Regions from separate parts of the Pseudomonas sp. TCU-HL1 genome, predicted to be linked through region 1. Evidence: predicted binding sites of a transcription regulator. Region 1 holds the regulator's gene; each other region holds the start of a gene.

Region 1 (4,773 bases):
CCCCACCTCGTCCACCACCGCCGCCCTGGTACTGGGCGACGCCCTGGCCATTGCCCTGCTGGAGGCCCGCGGTTTCACCGCTGAAGACTTCGCCTTCTCCCATCCGGGCGGCGCGCTGGGTCGACGCCTGCTGCTCAAGGTCGAGAACATCATGCATGGCGGCAACAGCCTGCCCAGCGTCACCCGTGGTACCCCCCTGCGCGAAGCGTTGCTGGAAATGACCCGCAAGGGCCTCGGCATGACCGCTGTAATCGAGAGCGATGGCCGCCTCGCTGGCATCTTCACCGACGGCGATCTGCGCCGCACCCTGGACAAGGCTGTCGATTTCCGCCTGGCCAGCATCGACGACGTCATGACCGTCCACGGCAAGACCGTGCGCCCGGACATGCTCGCCGCTGAAGCCCTGAAGATCATGGACGACCACAAGATCAACGTGCTGGTGGTGGTCGACGAAGACGACCGCCCCATCGGCGCCCTGCACATCCACGACATGACCCGCGCCGGAGTGATCTGATGAGTAACGAACTCCTTGCCCGCGCCAAGGCCGTTCGCCTGGCCGTGTTCGACGTCGACGGCGTGCTGACCGACGGCCGCCTCTATTTCCTGCCTGGCGGCGGTGAATTCAAGACCTTCAACACCCTCGACGGCCAGGGCATCAAGATGCTGATGAACGCCGGCGTACGTACCGCCATTATCAGCGGCCGCCAATCCGAAGTGGTCGAGCGCCGCGCGCAGAACCTGGGCATCCAGCACCTGTTCCAGGGCCGCGAAGACAAACTGGTCGTGCTCGATGGCCTGCTCTCCGAGCTTGGCCTGACCCATGACCAGGTGGCCTATCTCGGCGACGACCTGCCCGACCTGCCGGTGATCCGTCGCGTCGGCCTCGGCATGGCCGTGGCCAATGCCGATGCTTTCGTCCGCCAGCATGCCCATGGCGTCACCCAGGCCCGCGGCGGCGAGGGGGCGGCGCGCGAGTTCTGCGAGTTCATCCTGCGTGCCCAGGGCTGCCTGGAAGCGGCGCAAGCCACTTATCTCTGAGGTCAGAACATGCCCAAGTATCTTCGCCTGGCACTGATCCTGACACCCATCGCGGCGCTGCTGATCGCCCTTGGCTACTGGAATATCCGCCCGGAAAGTTTCATGGACCGGACGCCTGCCCTGGGCAATGACAATGCCATCGACTTCTACGTGGAAAATGGCAAGAGCACCCAGTTCCAGCCCGACGGCAAGCTCCATTACGAAATGACCGCCAAGCGCCTCGAACACATCAAGGCCACCGATGTCACATTGCTGACCAGCCCTGATCTGCTGCTGCACCGCGGCACGGCTTACCCGTGGCACGTGCAGAGCGAGCGTGGCGAAGTCGGCCCCGAAGGCAAGCAGGTCGAATTGATCGATAAGGTCAAGGTTGCCCGCACTGATGCCAAGGGCCGTCCGACTATCCTGACTACCAGCCGCCTGACCGTGTTTCCCGATGAGGAATATGCGCAGACTCAGCAAGCCGTTAGAATCGACGCGGCCAATGGGGTGACCACGGCACAAGGAATGAAAGCGTACTTGAATGACGGCAGGATGCTCCTGCTGTCCAACGTAAGAGGCCAGCATGAGGTTCGTTAATACCCTCCCCCTGTTGCTCAGCCTGGGCACCGCACTCGGAAGTGCTGCCGCCTGGGCGCTGCCCACGGACCGCGAGCAACCGATCCGCGTCCAGGCCGACAGCGCCGAGCTCGATGACAAACAGGGCGTCGCGGTCTATCGCGGCAGCGTGGTGATCACCCAGGGCACCCTGAAAATCACTGGCGACACCGTCACCATCACCCAGGATGCAAACGGCGATGTCGAGGTCTTCACCTCGGTCGGCAAGCCTGCGTACTACGAGCAGAAGCCCGCGGAAGACAAGGAAATCGTCAAGGCCTATGGCCTGACCATCCAGTACTTCGCCGCCAACGAGCGCATCATCCTGCTCGACCAAGCCAAGGTGATCCAGGAAGGCAATACCTTCGAAGGCGAGAAGATCGTCTACGACACCCAGCGCCAGATCGTTAATGCAGGCCGCGCCACCGGCGCCAATGTCAGCACTCCGCGTCCGCGGATCGACATGGTCATCCAGCCGAAGAAGAAAGAGCAGAAAGCACAGTAATGGCGACTCTCAAAGCCCAGCACCTGGCCAAGAGCTACAAGAGCCGCCAGGTGGTACGCGACGTCAGCCTGTCGATCGACAGCGGTCAGATCGTCGGCCTTCTCGGCCCCAACGGCGCGGGCAAGACCACCTGCTTCTACATGATCGTCGGCCTGGTCAAGGCCGACCAGGGCCGCGTCCTGATCGACCAGCAGGATGTCACCCACCAGCCCATGCACGGCCGTGCCCGCGCCGGCATCGGCTACTTGCCGCAGGAAGCTTCGATCTTCCGCAAGCTCAGCGTGGCGGACAACATCATGGCCATCCTCGAGACCCGCAAGGACCTCGACCGGGCCGAACGCCGCAAGGAGCTGGAAAGCCTGCTGCAGGAGTTCCACATCAGCCACATTCGCGACAGCCTCGGCATGAGCCTCTCGGGCGGTGAACGCCGCCGCGTGGAGATTGCCCGCGCCCTGGCCACCGCGCCCAAATTCATCCTGCTGGACGAACCCTTCGCGGGTGTGGACCCGATTTCCGTCGGCGACATCAAACAGATCATCCACCACCTCAAGGCCAAGGGAATCGGTGTGCTCATCACCGACCACAACGTCCGCGAGACCCTCGACATCTGCGAAACCGCCTACATTGTCAGTGACGGACAACTGATCGCCGAAGGCGATGCCGAAGCCATCCTGGCCAACCAATTGGTGAAGGAAGTCTACCTGGGCCACGAGTTCCGCCTGTAGTCACCCGCGCTTTCGCCTACGAGACGGGTTGCGGGACCTAGGAAAATCCTTCAAGGTCAGGCATATAATTTGCTTCCTGGTGGCGCTTCCGGCGCCCTGTAGTGGATGGCGCGTGAGCGCCGGCGAATAAGGTGCTAAGCCCTCTGCCATGAAACCATCGCTAGTCCTCAAGATGGGCCAGCAGCTGACGATGACCCCGCAGCTGCAACAGGCCATCCGCCTACTCCAACTCTCCACCCTGGACCTCCAGCAGGAAATCCAGGAAGCGCTGGAGTCGAACCCTATGCTGGAGCGGCAGGAGGATGGCGACGACTTCGACACCTCCGACCCGATGGCCGAAGGCGACCAACTGCCCAACCCCGGCAGCCAGGAAGTGAGCTTCCAGGAGTCCAGCGTCGAGTCCAATGCCGAGGCCATGGAAGATGGCGAATGGCACGAACGCATCCCCAGCGAGCTCCCTGTCGATACCGCCTGGGAAGACGTCTACCAGACCAGCGCCAGCAGTCTGCCGAGCAACGACGATGACGAGTGGGACTTCACCTCGCGCACTTCGGTCGGCGAGAGCCTGCAGAGCCACCTGCTCTGGCAGCTCAACCTGGCACCCATGTCCGATACCGACCGCCTGATCGCGGTCACCCTCATCGACTGCATCAACAACGACGGCTACCTCGAAGAGTCCCTGACCGAAGTCGCCGACGCCTTCGATCCGGAACTTGGCATCGAGCTGGATGAAATCGAAGTCGTGCTGCACCGCATCCAGCAGTTCGAGCCCGCCGGCATCGGAGCCCGCGACCTGCGCGAATGCCTAATCCTGCAGCTGCGCCAATTGCCCCCGAGTACGCCCTGGTTGAGCGAAGCCCTGCGCCTGGCCGGCGACTACCTGGACCTGCTCGGCAGCCGCGATTACAGCCAACTGATGCGGCGCATGAAGGTCAAGGAAGACGAACTGCGTCAGATCATCGAACTGATCCAGGCCCTCAACCCGCGCCCCGGATCGCAGATCGAAGCCAGTGAGCCCGAGTACGTGGTTCCGGACGTCATCGTCCGCAAGCACAACGAACGCTGGCTCGTCGAACTGAACCAGGAAGCGGTGCCGCGCCTGCGGGTCAACCCGCACTATGCCGGCTTCGTCCGTCGCGCAGACTCCAGCGCCGACAACACCTTCATGCGCAATCAGTTGCAGGAAGCGCGCTGGTTCATCAAGAGCCTGCAAAGCCGCAACGAAACGCTGATGAAAGTCGCCACCCAGATCGTCGAGCACCAGCGCGGCTTCCTGGAATACGGCGAAGAGGCGATGAAGCCCCTGGTGTTGCACGACATCGCCGAAGCCGTTGGCATGCACGAGTCCACCATCTCGCGCGTGACCACGCAGAAATACATGCACACGCCCCGTGGAATCTACGAGCTGAAGTACTTCTTCTCCAGCCACGTCAGTACCTCGGAAGGCGGCGAATGCTCGTCTACCGCGATCCGCGCCATCCTCAAGAAACTGGTCGCAGCGGAAAATCCGAAAAAGCCGTTGAGCGACAGCAAGATCGCTGGTTTACTGGAAGCACAGGGCATTCAAGTGGCCCGTCGTACAGTAGCCAAGTATCGCGAGTCCCTGGGGATAGCCCCTTCCAGCGAACGAAAGCGACTGATGTGACGCGGAAATTGACCCACGCCAAAGTGTTCCGGTGGCAGGCCCGTTAGCCTGTCTCTATATACACGGGCAATAAGGAGAAAGCGGTATGCAAGTCAACATCAGTGGACATCAACTGGATGTGACCGACGCCCTGCGCGATTATGTCGGCGAGAAACTTGGCCGACTGGAGCGCCACTTCGACAAGATCACCAATGTGCAAGTCATCATGGAGGTCGAGAAGCTGAAGCAGAAAATCGAAGCCACCTTGCACATCGCCGGCGGGG
Region 2 (4,773 bases), 1.0 Mb from region 1:
CGCCCCAGGGCGAGAGCCGCCTCAAGGTGCAGTTCAACGTGAAGAACCTCTTCGGCAAGACCTACTACAGCTCCTCGGTGAACACGCTCTTCGTGTCCATTGGCGCCCCACGGCAGGTGCAGCTGTCGACCACGCTGGAGTTCTGACTGCGCGGGGGCGCTTGTTTTTCGGGTGGATACCACCCTTCATATTCACCAGCGGCGTAATGCTGGGCCCCGATGGATGATCGGTGGAGCGTGATCCCCCTACATGCTGGGCGTTTGTTTTCAAGGGTGGATGTCGATTTTCACATCCACCAACGGCGTCCTCCGACACTCCGAAAGGTGGACCGATGGAGCGTGGTCCACCCGCGAAGCCCATGGCTACCCTGCCAGCACCTCGGCGAATAGCTGGCGCAGGTGGTCGCGCTCTTCGTCGTTGGCCGCCAGCCGGCGCAGCTGCACGGCGAGCTGGGCATAGCCCGGCAGGGGCGGCAGGTTCAGGTGCTGCGGCAGGATCTCGTCGCCTTCGCTGACCAGCAGGGCGAAATGCACGCTGTTCTCCAGTTCACGGGTATTGCCCGGCCAGGGATAAGCCTCCAGCGCAGCCTGTGCGGTGGGACTGATCAGGGGCAACGGCAGGTCCAGGCGTTGGGCGTAGATACCGAGGAAGTACTCGGCCAGCGGCAGGATATCGGCCGGCCGTTCGCGCAGCGGCGGCAGCTCCACTCGCCCCTCGTCCAGGTACTGGTAGAGCCGTTCGTTGAACTTGCCGGCGCGCACCGCCTGGACCAGGTCAATGCTGGTGGCAGCCACCAGGCGCACATCCACCGGTGTCGGCTGATGGGCACCGACACGGATCACCTCGCGACTTTCCAGTGCTGCCAGCAGCTTGGCCTGCAGAGGCAATGGCAGGTCGCCGATCTCATCCAGGTAGAGCGTTCCGCCATTGGCCGAACCGAACCAGCCGGCACGGCTGCTGGCCGAGCCGCTGTGGGCGCCGGCAGCGTGACCGAACAGCTCCGCCTCGGCGTAAGCCTTGCTGATGGCGCTGCAACTCACCGCCACGAACAGGCCAGGGCGGTCGCTGGAACGATGGATTTGCCGCGCCAGCAGCTCCTTGCCGGTGCCTGTCTCGCCCTGGATCAGTACAGGCAGCGTGCTCGGGGCGAGCTGATCGACCTCCTCGCGCAGCTGGCGCGAACGTTCGTCGACGAACACCAGCGCACGGGCACGGATGCTCAGGGGGCTGCGATCGGCGTCGGCGAAGGTCAGCAGCGGTTGACCGGGGTTTTCCTTGCTCATGGCGAAATCTCCCGCCGGGCCCAGGCTGCGAAGCAGCGGACCCTGGCGTGTTGCGTTAAAAAACCAGAAACCGTTCAGGTTCGCGCGAGCTAGAGAAGAACAAGGCGAGAATGGCTGCGGGCGCGGAGTTTACGAGCTGTAAATGAGCAAGCCCGAAGCCATTCTCAACGTAGTTATTCCGACGCGCAGCCGATCCTGAACAGTTTCTCAGGCGCGTTTACGGGCGGACTCCTCGACGCGACCCTGCAGGCGATAGAGGTGGGCGAAGCCCTGCTCCCAGCGGTGATGCCCGGACTTCACGTTGATGTGTCCGGCGCCGGTGAGGATGGCCGCTTCCGAACCCCAGTCGCGGGCCATTTCCATGGCCCGCGCGGGGCTCGCGGCGTGGTCGTTGTCCGAGCCCACCAGCAGGCTGGGGAAGGGCAACTGGTCACGCGGAATCGGCGCGAAGCCCTTGAGCGGCTCCGGACAACCGGGACGCTGGACATCCGCCGGGGCCACCAGCAGCGCGCCACGTACGCGGCGCAGGACATCCGGGTCGGACTGGGCGGCCCAGTGGGCCACCGTCACGCAACCCAGGCTGTGGGCGATAAGGATGGCCGGGGTGCGCTCGGCATCGATGGCGCGCTCCAGCGCCGCCACCCAGGACGCACGGTCCGGGGTGTCCCAGTCGGCCTGCTCGACCCGGCTGGCATTGGGCAGCGAGCGCTGCCAATGGCTTTGCCAATGCTCCTCCGGCGAGCCCTGCCATCCCGGCAGGATCAGGTAACGAATGGCCTGGCTGCGCATGGCGAGCCCTCCTTGCTGAATTTCAATGCTGGGCAGTCTAGGCGCTCAACATATATCTGTTAAGGAATAAGAATTCATTTGCTTATGCATTATTAGCTTATTCACTAAAGGTCGCCTCCGCAGCGCAACGGCCCCCCTGTAGGATGGGCCGGGCGGCGTTCCGCGAGCGGAGCGATACCCATCCCACAAACGCGATGAAGGCAGTCAGCCGCCCATGCAGATCGACGAAGAACTGACCCTGAAGAAGCTGGAGACCTTTCTCGCTTTCATGCGCAGCGGCAACCTGTCGCGCGCGGCGGCCGAACTGAACACCAGCAACGTCAGCGTGCACCGCGCCATCCACTCCCTGGAGAGCGCCCTGCGCTGCCCGCTGTTCAAGCACGAGGGGCGCAACCTCACGCCGCTGGAAAGCGCCTACGTGCTGGAAGAGAAGGCGCAGAAGCTGATCCAGGACGCCGTCGAGATGGTCCGCCTGACCCGCGAGGCGGCCGGTTTCTCCGCCGAGCGCTTCAAGCTCGGCGCGCTCTATTCGCTGACGGTGAAGACCGTGCCGCAACTGGTGATGGGCCTGAAGCTGCGACGCAGCGAGCTGAACATCGACCTCACCCTCGGTTCCAACGTCGACCTGCTCTATCGCCTGAAGAACCTGGAGCTGGACGCGATCCTCGTCTCCCTCGACGAGAGCGTGACTGATCCGGATTGCGAGCAACTGCCGCTGTTCTCCGACGATATCTTCCTCGCCGTGCCTACCGATTCGCCTTTCGCCGACCAGCAGGAAGTCGACCTTGCGGACCTGGCCGACTCCACCTTCATCACCCTCACCCAGGGCTTCGCCACCCACCGCGACGGCGCGCGGGTGTTCCAGCAGGCCGGCTTCGAGCCCAAGGTGGCGATGCAGGTGAACGACATCTTCACCCTGCTCAGCATGGTCAGTTCCGGCGTGGGTTATGCGCTGCTGCCCGGGCGCATCGCGGCAGTCTATGAAAACCGGGTCAAGCTGATCCGCCTGCGCGAACGCTATCGCCTGCAACAGCACATAGGCGTGGTGTTCCTGAAGGCCCGCGAGCGCGACCCGAACCTGCTGGCGCTGGTCGCCGAATGCCGGATGTACAGCCTGCGCAACGAAGGCTGAAGCAAAAACGCCCCGGCCTTTCAGCCGGGGCGTCTGGTGCGAAGGGGCGATTCAGCCCACCAGGCCGCGCACGCAGAAGTAGAGAATCGATGGCCCCATCAGGCAACCCAGGCCAGTGTGGAAGGTCGCGGTCAGCGCACCGTAGGGCACCAGGCGCCGGTCAGTCGCGGCAAGCCCCGCAGTCACGCCGGAAACGGTACCGGCCAGGCCGCCGAAGACCATCGCCGAACGCGGGTTGTCGAGGCCGAGCAAGCGCGCCGACACCGGGGTGAAGACCATCACGATGATCGCCTTGATCAGGCCCGTGGCGATGGACAGCGCCATCACCTCCGAGCTGGCACCGATCGCCGCACCGGTCACCGGCCCGACGATGTAGGTCACCGCACCGGCGCCAATGGTGGTCATGCTCACCGCATCGCGATAGCCGAACGCCCAGGCCACCGATGCCCCGACGATGAAGGGCAGTACCGTACCCAACAGCAGCGACACGGCGCCGATCATCCCGGCCTTGCGGGCTTCGGTGGCCTGTACCTCGAAGGCGGTGGCGACGATGGCGAAGTCACGCAACATGGCCCCGCCCATCAGGCCGATGCCGGAGAACAGCGCCATGTCCGCCAGCCCCTTCTGCCCGCCGGTGATGGTGCCACCGACCCAGGCCAGCACCAGGCCGATGACGATGGCAATGGCCGAGCCATGCACGCGGCCGAAGGTGAGGTACTTCGACAGCAGGACCGACACCCACATGATGACGCCGACTGCGGCGAAGGCCGTGATCAGACCGTTGTGTTCGAGAGCTTTCTCAATGATCTGCCACATCTCAGCGTCCTCCCGCCGGGGCGGCGCTCACGCCGGGTTCAAGGGACTCCTTTTCCAGCGGTTCACCCTTGTTGGTCCGACTGATCAGGGCGATGGTCGCGCCGCAGAGGAGCACCGAGCCCACCGCCGCGATCAGCGCCACAGGGCCGCCGTGTAGCGCGGTGACGACGTTCTGTTGCGCGGCCATGGCGACCACCACGGGGATGTACATCGCCCCCCAGAAGCCGACACCAAATTCGCATTCCTTGGTCATGCCACCGTGACGATGCATGTAGAGACGCGCGCAGATCAGCAGGATCATGGCGATACCGACGCCGCCAACGTTGGATTTGACGCCCAGCAGGACGCCGAGGAAGTCGCCGATGACGACACCGGCAAGTGTGCAGATGGCCAGCAAGGCCACACCGTAGACGATCATTGTTGTTGCCCTCGTATTGGGGTCGAAGTTGATTGTTCTTGTCCTTCGAAGCGCACGGCGTTATCGGGTCCGGCTTACCTCCTCACGCAGCAGGGCGTCCAGCGTATCCAGACGGGCGCCCTGGAAGGCGATCACCGTACCTTGGTCGAATACCCGCCGCGCCAGGCCGCTGAGCACAGCGCCGGGCGGCAGTTCGATATGCAGGCGCACCCCGCGCTCGTAGGCGGTGCGCAGGGTGCCGTGCCAGTCGATGACGCGGCACATGTTGAAGGCGAGGTCGTCGCGTAGGCGTTCCGGGTCGAAGACCGGCCGTGCCGAGCTGCCGCTGAGGTAGC
Region 3 (4,773 bases), 440 kb from region 1:
CCGACGTGATCGTCCTCGACGGCATGCAGGGTGGCACCGCCGCCACCCAGGAAGTGTTCATCGAACACGTAGGCATCCCGATCCTCCCGGCCATCCCGCAAGCCGTGCAGGCCCTGCAGGAGATGGGCATGCACCGCAAGGTGCAGCTGATCGTCTCCGGCGGCATTCGCAACGGTGCCGACGTGGCCAAGGCCATGGCCCTGGGTGCCGACGCCGTCGCTATCGGCACTGCCGCCCTGGTGGCGCTGGGCGACAACCACCCGCGCCTGGATGAGGAACTGAAGAAGATCGGTTCGGCCGCCGGCTACTACGACGACTGGCAGAACGGCCGCGACCCGGCCGGTATCACCACCCAGGACCCGGAGCTGTCCAAGCGCCTGGACCCGGTGGAGGCCGGCCGCCGCCTGGCCAACTACCTGCGCGTGCTGGTGCTGGAAGCCCAGACCATGGCGCGTGCCTGCGGCAAGTCCCACCTGCACAACCTCGACCCCGAGGACCTGGTGGCATTGACCGTGGAAGCCGCCGCCATGGCCCGCGTGCCCCTGGCTGGCACCAGCTGGATTCCGGGTCAGGGCTACTGATCCCGAAGGCAATGCATAAAGGCCGGCGAGCGATCGCCGGCCTTTTTCTTTTTTGTAGGTTGGGCCTCGCGTAGGGTGGAAGTCGCTTTTCACTTCCACCGGCGGTGTTTCCGGTGGGCACCGGTGGTGGGTCGATAAAGCGTGATCCACGGCCGCTACGCGGCTTTCGCGAATGAATTCGCTCTCACTGGACAGCGGGGCACCGTCCTGGTGAGCGCATTGCTTTATTGATTGGCAGGAAAATCAAATTCGCACCAAGAAAATGCGTTCTGACTTGCCATCGCTATCCCTTGCCTCTCCAGTCCGCGAAATAAAGCGTTTTCCATTCAACGACTTAGCGAAAAGGTAAGCGCGTGCTTTGGCCTTGGCAGGCCAATTGCTATGCCTATGGGGAAACAAAATTGCCCTGCAGGAAGAAAGGTGCTGGTCCGGCCTCGTCCTCCTGGGGCGCTCGAACGCCGGTTCGCCCCTCCGACAGCGGGCCGGCCGAATCCCCGTCGGTTGGAGGCTACAGGCAATGATCCGGTTTTCTCATGTGGGCCGCGGTATGTTGGGCCTTTCCCTTCTGTTGGGCAGTTTCGCCGCCAATGCGGAGGAAACAGCACCTGTGATCAATAGCGGCGACACCGCGTTCGTCGCGCTCTGCTCGCTGGTGGTGCTGCTGATGACACTGCCGGGCCTGGCGCTGTTCTACGGCGGCATGGCGCGGACCAAGAACGTGCTGTCGATCCTCATGCAGGTGTTCTGCACCGCCTCACTCATGTCGGTGCTGTTCGCCCTCTATGGCTACAGCCTGACCTTCACCGATGGCGGTTCGCTGCAGTCGGTGATCGGCGGCCTGGACAAGCTGTTCCTGGTCGGCGTCACCAAGGACACGGTGGTCGGCACCATTCCCGAGTACCTCTACTTCCTGTTCATGCTGCTGTTCGCCGCCATCACGCCTGCGATCATCGTCGGCGCCTTCGCCGAGCGCATGAAGTTCGCCGCGGTCATGGTGTTCATGGCGGTGTGGCTGACCATCAACTACATCCCCATGGCGCACATGGCCTGGGGCGGTGGCTGGGTGTTCAACCTGGGCGTGCAGGATTTTGCCGGCGGCAACGTGGTGCACCTGAACGTCGGTATCGCCTCCCTGGTGGGCGCCTGGCTGCTGGGACGCCGTCGCGGCTTCGGCACCCCGGCGATCGCTCCGCACAACATGACCATGACGCTCACCGGTGGCTCGCTGCTGTGGGTGGGCTGGCTGGGCTTCTGCGGCGGTTGCGCGCTGGCCGCCAACGGCTTCGCCATGCTGGTAATGGTCAACACCATGCTCGCCAGCTGCGCCGGTGCGCTGGGCTGGATGCTGGTGGAGTGGCAGCACCGTGGTCGTCCAAGCCTGTTCGGCGCGGTGTCTGGAGCCATCGCCGGCCTGGTGGCGATTACCCCGGCCTGCGGTTATGTCGGCCCCATGGGCGCCATCCTGCTGGGCCTGATCGCCGGCCCGGTGTGTGTCTGGTCGGTGGACAAGCTCAAGCCGATGATCGGCCTGGATGATGCCTTCGATGTGTTCGGCGTGCATGGCGTGGCCGGCATCCTCGGCGGCTTGCTGACCCCGGTGTTCGCCCTCACCGCCATCGGTGGCCAGGGCTTCCCCGAAGGCCGCGACCTGTTCGACCAGTTGCTGGTCAACGGTGGCGCGATCCTGTTCAGCATCGGCTTCTCGGCCGTGACCAGCCTGATCGCCTTCAAGGTGGCTTCCGCGCTGTGCAGCGGGCTACGGGTTGAGGAGGCGGCCGAGGTAGATGGGCTGGACCTCACCGCCCACGGCGAAGTCGGCTACAAGTACTCGAGCTGAGGATCGCCGCCATGAAACTCATTACCGCAATCATCAAACCCTTCCGCCTGGACGACGTGCGCGAAGCGCTGACCGAGGCCGGCGTCAACGGCGTGACCGTGACCGAGGTCAAGGGCTACGGCCGGCAGAAGGGCCACTCGGAAATATACCGGGGCGCCGAGTACGTGGTGGAACTGCTGCCCAAGGTCAAGCTGGAAATCGTAGTCGGCGACGCGCTGTGCCAGGCCGCCATGGACGCCATTCTCAAGGCGGCCTACACCGGCAAGATCGGCGACGGCAAGCTGTTCGTTCAGGAACTGGAAAGCGTGGTGCGGATACGCACCGGCGAGATGGGCGAAGACGCCCTGTGAGTTGACGGTTGTACCCCTGCGCCGACGCCTTGCGTCGGCGCTTTCATTGGAGCCGGGAAAGCGGTGCGCACAGTGCACCCTACTGCGGAAGGGTAGGGGGCGCCGCGCGCACCAGCTTGTGTTCGAGAAGGAGGCGTGAAGGATGGCGTGGTTGAATGGATGGGGATTCCTGGTCCTGGCGGGACTCTGTGAGGTGCTCTACGCCTCGATCATCCCGCGCACGGATGGATTCACACGGCTCTGGCCGAGCCTGTATTGCGGGTTCTTCCTGCTGCTGAGCATCTATCTGTTGAGCCTGGCCGTACGCGAGCTGCCGCTGGGCCTGGCCTATGCGGTGTGGGTGGGCATCGGCACCCTCGGCACCGTGGCCTACGGCACTCTGTTTCTGGGAGAACAACTGGGCCCGATGCGCGGCCTGTGCCTGGCGATGATAATCGGCGGCATCGTCGGCCTGAAGATGGTGGGAGGCGCGCAGGTGGCGTAGGCGCAGGCCGGCGCCAAATCCCTGGCCGGTGGGGTGGGCTGATGATGAATGCACTCATTCGCCGTATTCGATGATGGCGCCACGCGGCCCACCCTGCCATTGCCGCAATGCCCCGTTTCCAATCGTTTTCCAGGCAATATGCCTGAAATTGGTTCGTTTCCTCAGCTTTGCTGCCGCAGCATCGCCTGAATCTGCTGCACCGATTCCTGGGTCCGCCGCGCCAGGTTGCGTACCTCGTCCGCCACCACCGCGAAACCGCGCCCTTGTTCACCTGCTCGGGCCGCTTCAATGGCGGCGTTGAGCGCCAGCAGGTTGGTCTGTTCGGCGATGCCACGTATCACCCCGGCCACCTGGGCGATCTGGCCATAGGTGGTCTGGATGTTCGCCTGTTCGCGTTCGTGCAGGCTGGCGGCGGTCTTCTCGTCACTGATCTCGCGCACCGCACCGGTGACATAGAGCAACCGGCCTCGGCTGTCGCGCAGGCAGCGGCCGCGTTCGCGGAACCAGACTTCGCCACGGGTCTTGTGGCGCATGCGGTACTCCACCGCATAGAAACCGTCGCCGCTGCTGTCCGCCATCGAAGCGTTGAAGGTCTTCATGACCTCCTTGAGATCGTCCGGGTTGGCCACGCCGAAGTAGCTGTCCCAGCCATCGGGAAACTCCTCGCGCTTGTAGCCGATGAGTTCGCGGAACTGCTCGGACCAGCGGATCACGTTCTGCGGATGGTCGGGGTCGCCGTTCACCACGTTCATCGCCCAGCAGCCTTCGGTGAGGGTGCGTTTGGTCAGGTCCCACACCTCGCGTTCCTTGTCCCACGTTTCCCGTTCGGCCTCCAGGGCCGCCAGACGTTGCCGGTACTCCTCCAGTTCACCGCGCAACCGCGTGTCCTGCTGTTCGGCCTGGGCCAGTCGCCGGTTCAACTCGGCGTACTCATTGGCACTACAGGGTGACGGCGCTTGCCGCTCGGTGTGCTGGCGGATGTGCTGCAGTTCACGCCAGTCGCGCTGCAGCCGTTCCAGGCTGCCAAGCAGCCGGGGTTGGTGTCTCAGTCGTGGCAGTGCGGATTCCGGGCCCTGGTCGCTGGACAGTTGGTCGAGCCACTGGCTGAGTTCGTTGGCCAGGTTGCTAGATGCTTTTCTGAACCACATTGGCCGATTCTCCTTGGCTATGGACGGGGGAGGGACTTGCAGGACTCCCTAGCAAATCCCTCTCCAAGTACCGCATCAGCTGCGCACGCGGGTCTTCTCCGGGTCATAGGCCACGGTGCTGGCGGCCACGCGGGCGCGAATGCGCTTCTGCTGGCCGTCGAGCTTGCCGATTTCCACCGCCGTGCCCGGTTCGCAGTAGCCGATGTCCAGCCGGCACAGGGCGATGTTCTTGCCCAGCACCGGCGAGCGGGTGGCGCTGGTGACGACCCCGACCTGGGCACGGCCGACGCGCACGCAGTCGCCATGGGCGGCCGGTTCGTTGCCATCCAGTTCCAGGCCCACCAGACGCTGTTGCGGATGGGCGCTGCGGCAC

What was found. The regulator sigma-54, encoded in region 1, starts transcription at its own class of promoters, with help from an activator protein. The targets are predictions, from matches to a motif close to ANTGGCATNNANNTTGCTNT.
Region 2: THL1_RS00750 (sigma 54-interacting transcriptional regulator) is a predicted target of sigma-54. The motif match lies at 1,427-1,446, and genes of this name have one in related genera.
Region 3: THL1_RS07460 (ammonium transporter) is a predicted target of sigma-54. The motif match lies at 945-964, and genes of this name have one in related genera.

Annotation. Positions count from the first base shown of each region.
Region 1 covers NZ_CP015992.1:1,163,014-1,167,786, reverse strand. The annotation lists gene THL1_RS05390 (KpsF/GutQ family sugar-phosphate isomerase) at 1-514, shown strand, start outside; gene THL1_RS05385 (KdsC family phosphatase) at 514-1,038, shown strand; gene lptC (LPS export ABC transporter periplasmic protein LptC) at 1,048-1,617, shown strand; gene lptA (lipopolysaccharide transport periplasmic protein LptA) at 1,604-2,140, shown strand; gene lptB (LPS export ABC transporter ATP-binding protein) at 2,140-2,865, shown strand; gene THL1_RS05365 (RNA polymerase factor sigma-54) at 3,014-4,510, shown strand; gene hpf (ribosome hibernation-promoting factor, HPF/YfiA family) at 4,596-4,773, shown strand, end outside.
Region 2 covers NZ_CP015992.1:161,473-166,245, forward strand. The annotation lists partial or broken gene THL1_RS28625 (TonB-dependent siderophore receptor) at 1-146, shown strand, start outside; gene THL1_RS00750 (sigma 54-interacting transcriptional regulator) at 363-1,283, opposite strand; gene THL1_RS00755 (RBBP9/YdeN family alpha/beta hydrolase) at 1,491-2,072, opposite strand; gene THL1_RS00760 (LysR family transcriptional regulator) at 2,287-3,204, shown strand; gene madM (malonate transporter subunit MadM) at 3,256-4,020, opposite strand; gene madL (malonate transporter subunit MadL) at 4,022-4,438, opposite strand; gene mdcH (malonate decarboxylase subunit epsilon) at 4,499-4,773, opposite strand, start outside.
Region 3 covers NZ_CP015992.1:1,605,613-1,610,385, forward strand. The annotation lists gene THL1_RS07455 (FMN-binding glutamate synthase family protein) at 1-581, shown strand, start outside; gene THL1_RS07460 (ammonium transporter) at 1,099-2,418, shown strand; gene THL1_RS07465 (P-II family nitrogen regulator) at 2,430-2,768, shown strand; gene THL1_RS07470 (DMT family transporter) at 2,911-3,252, shown strand; partial or broken gene THL1_RS31165 (methyl-accepting chemotaxis protein) at 3,429-4,400, opposite strand; gene THL1_RS07480 (DUF1989 domain-containing protein) at 4,476-4,773, opposite strand, start outside.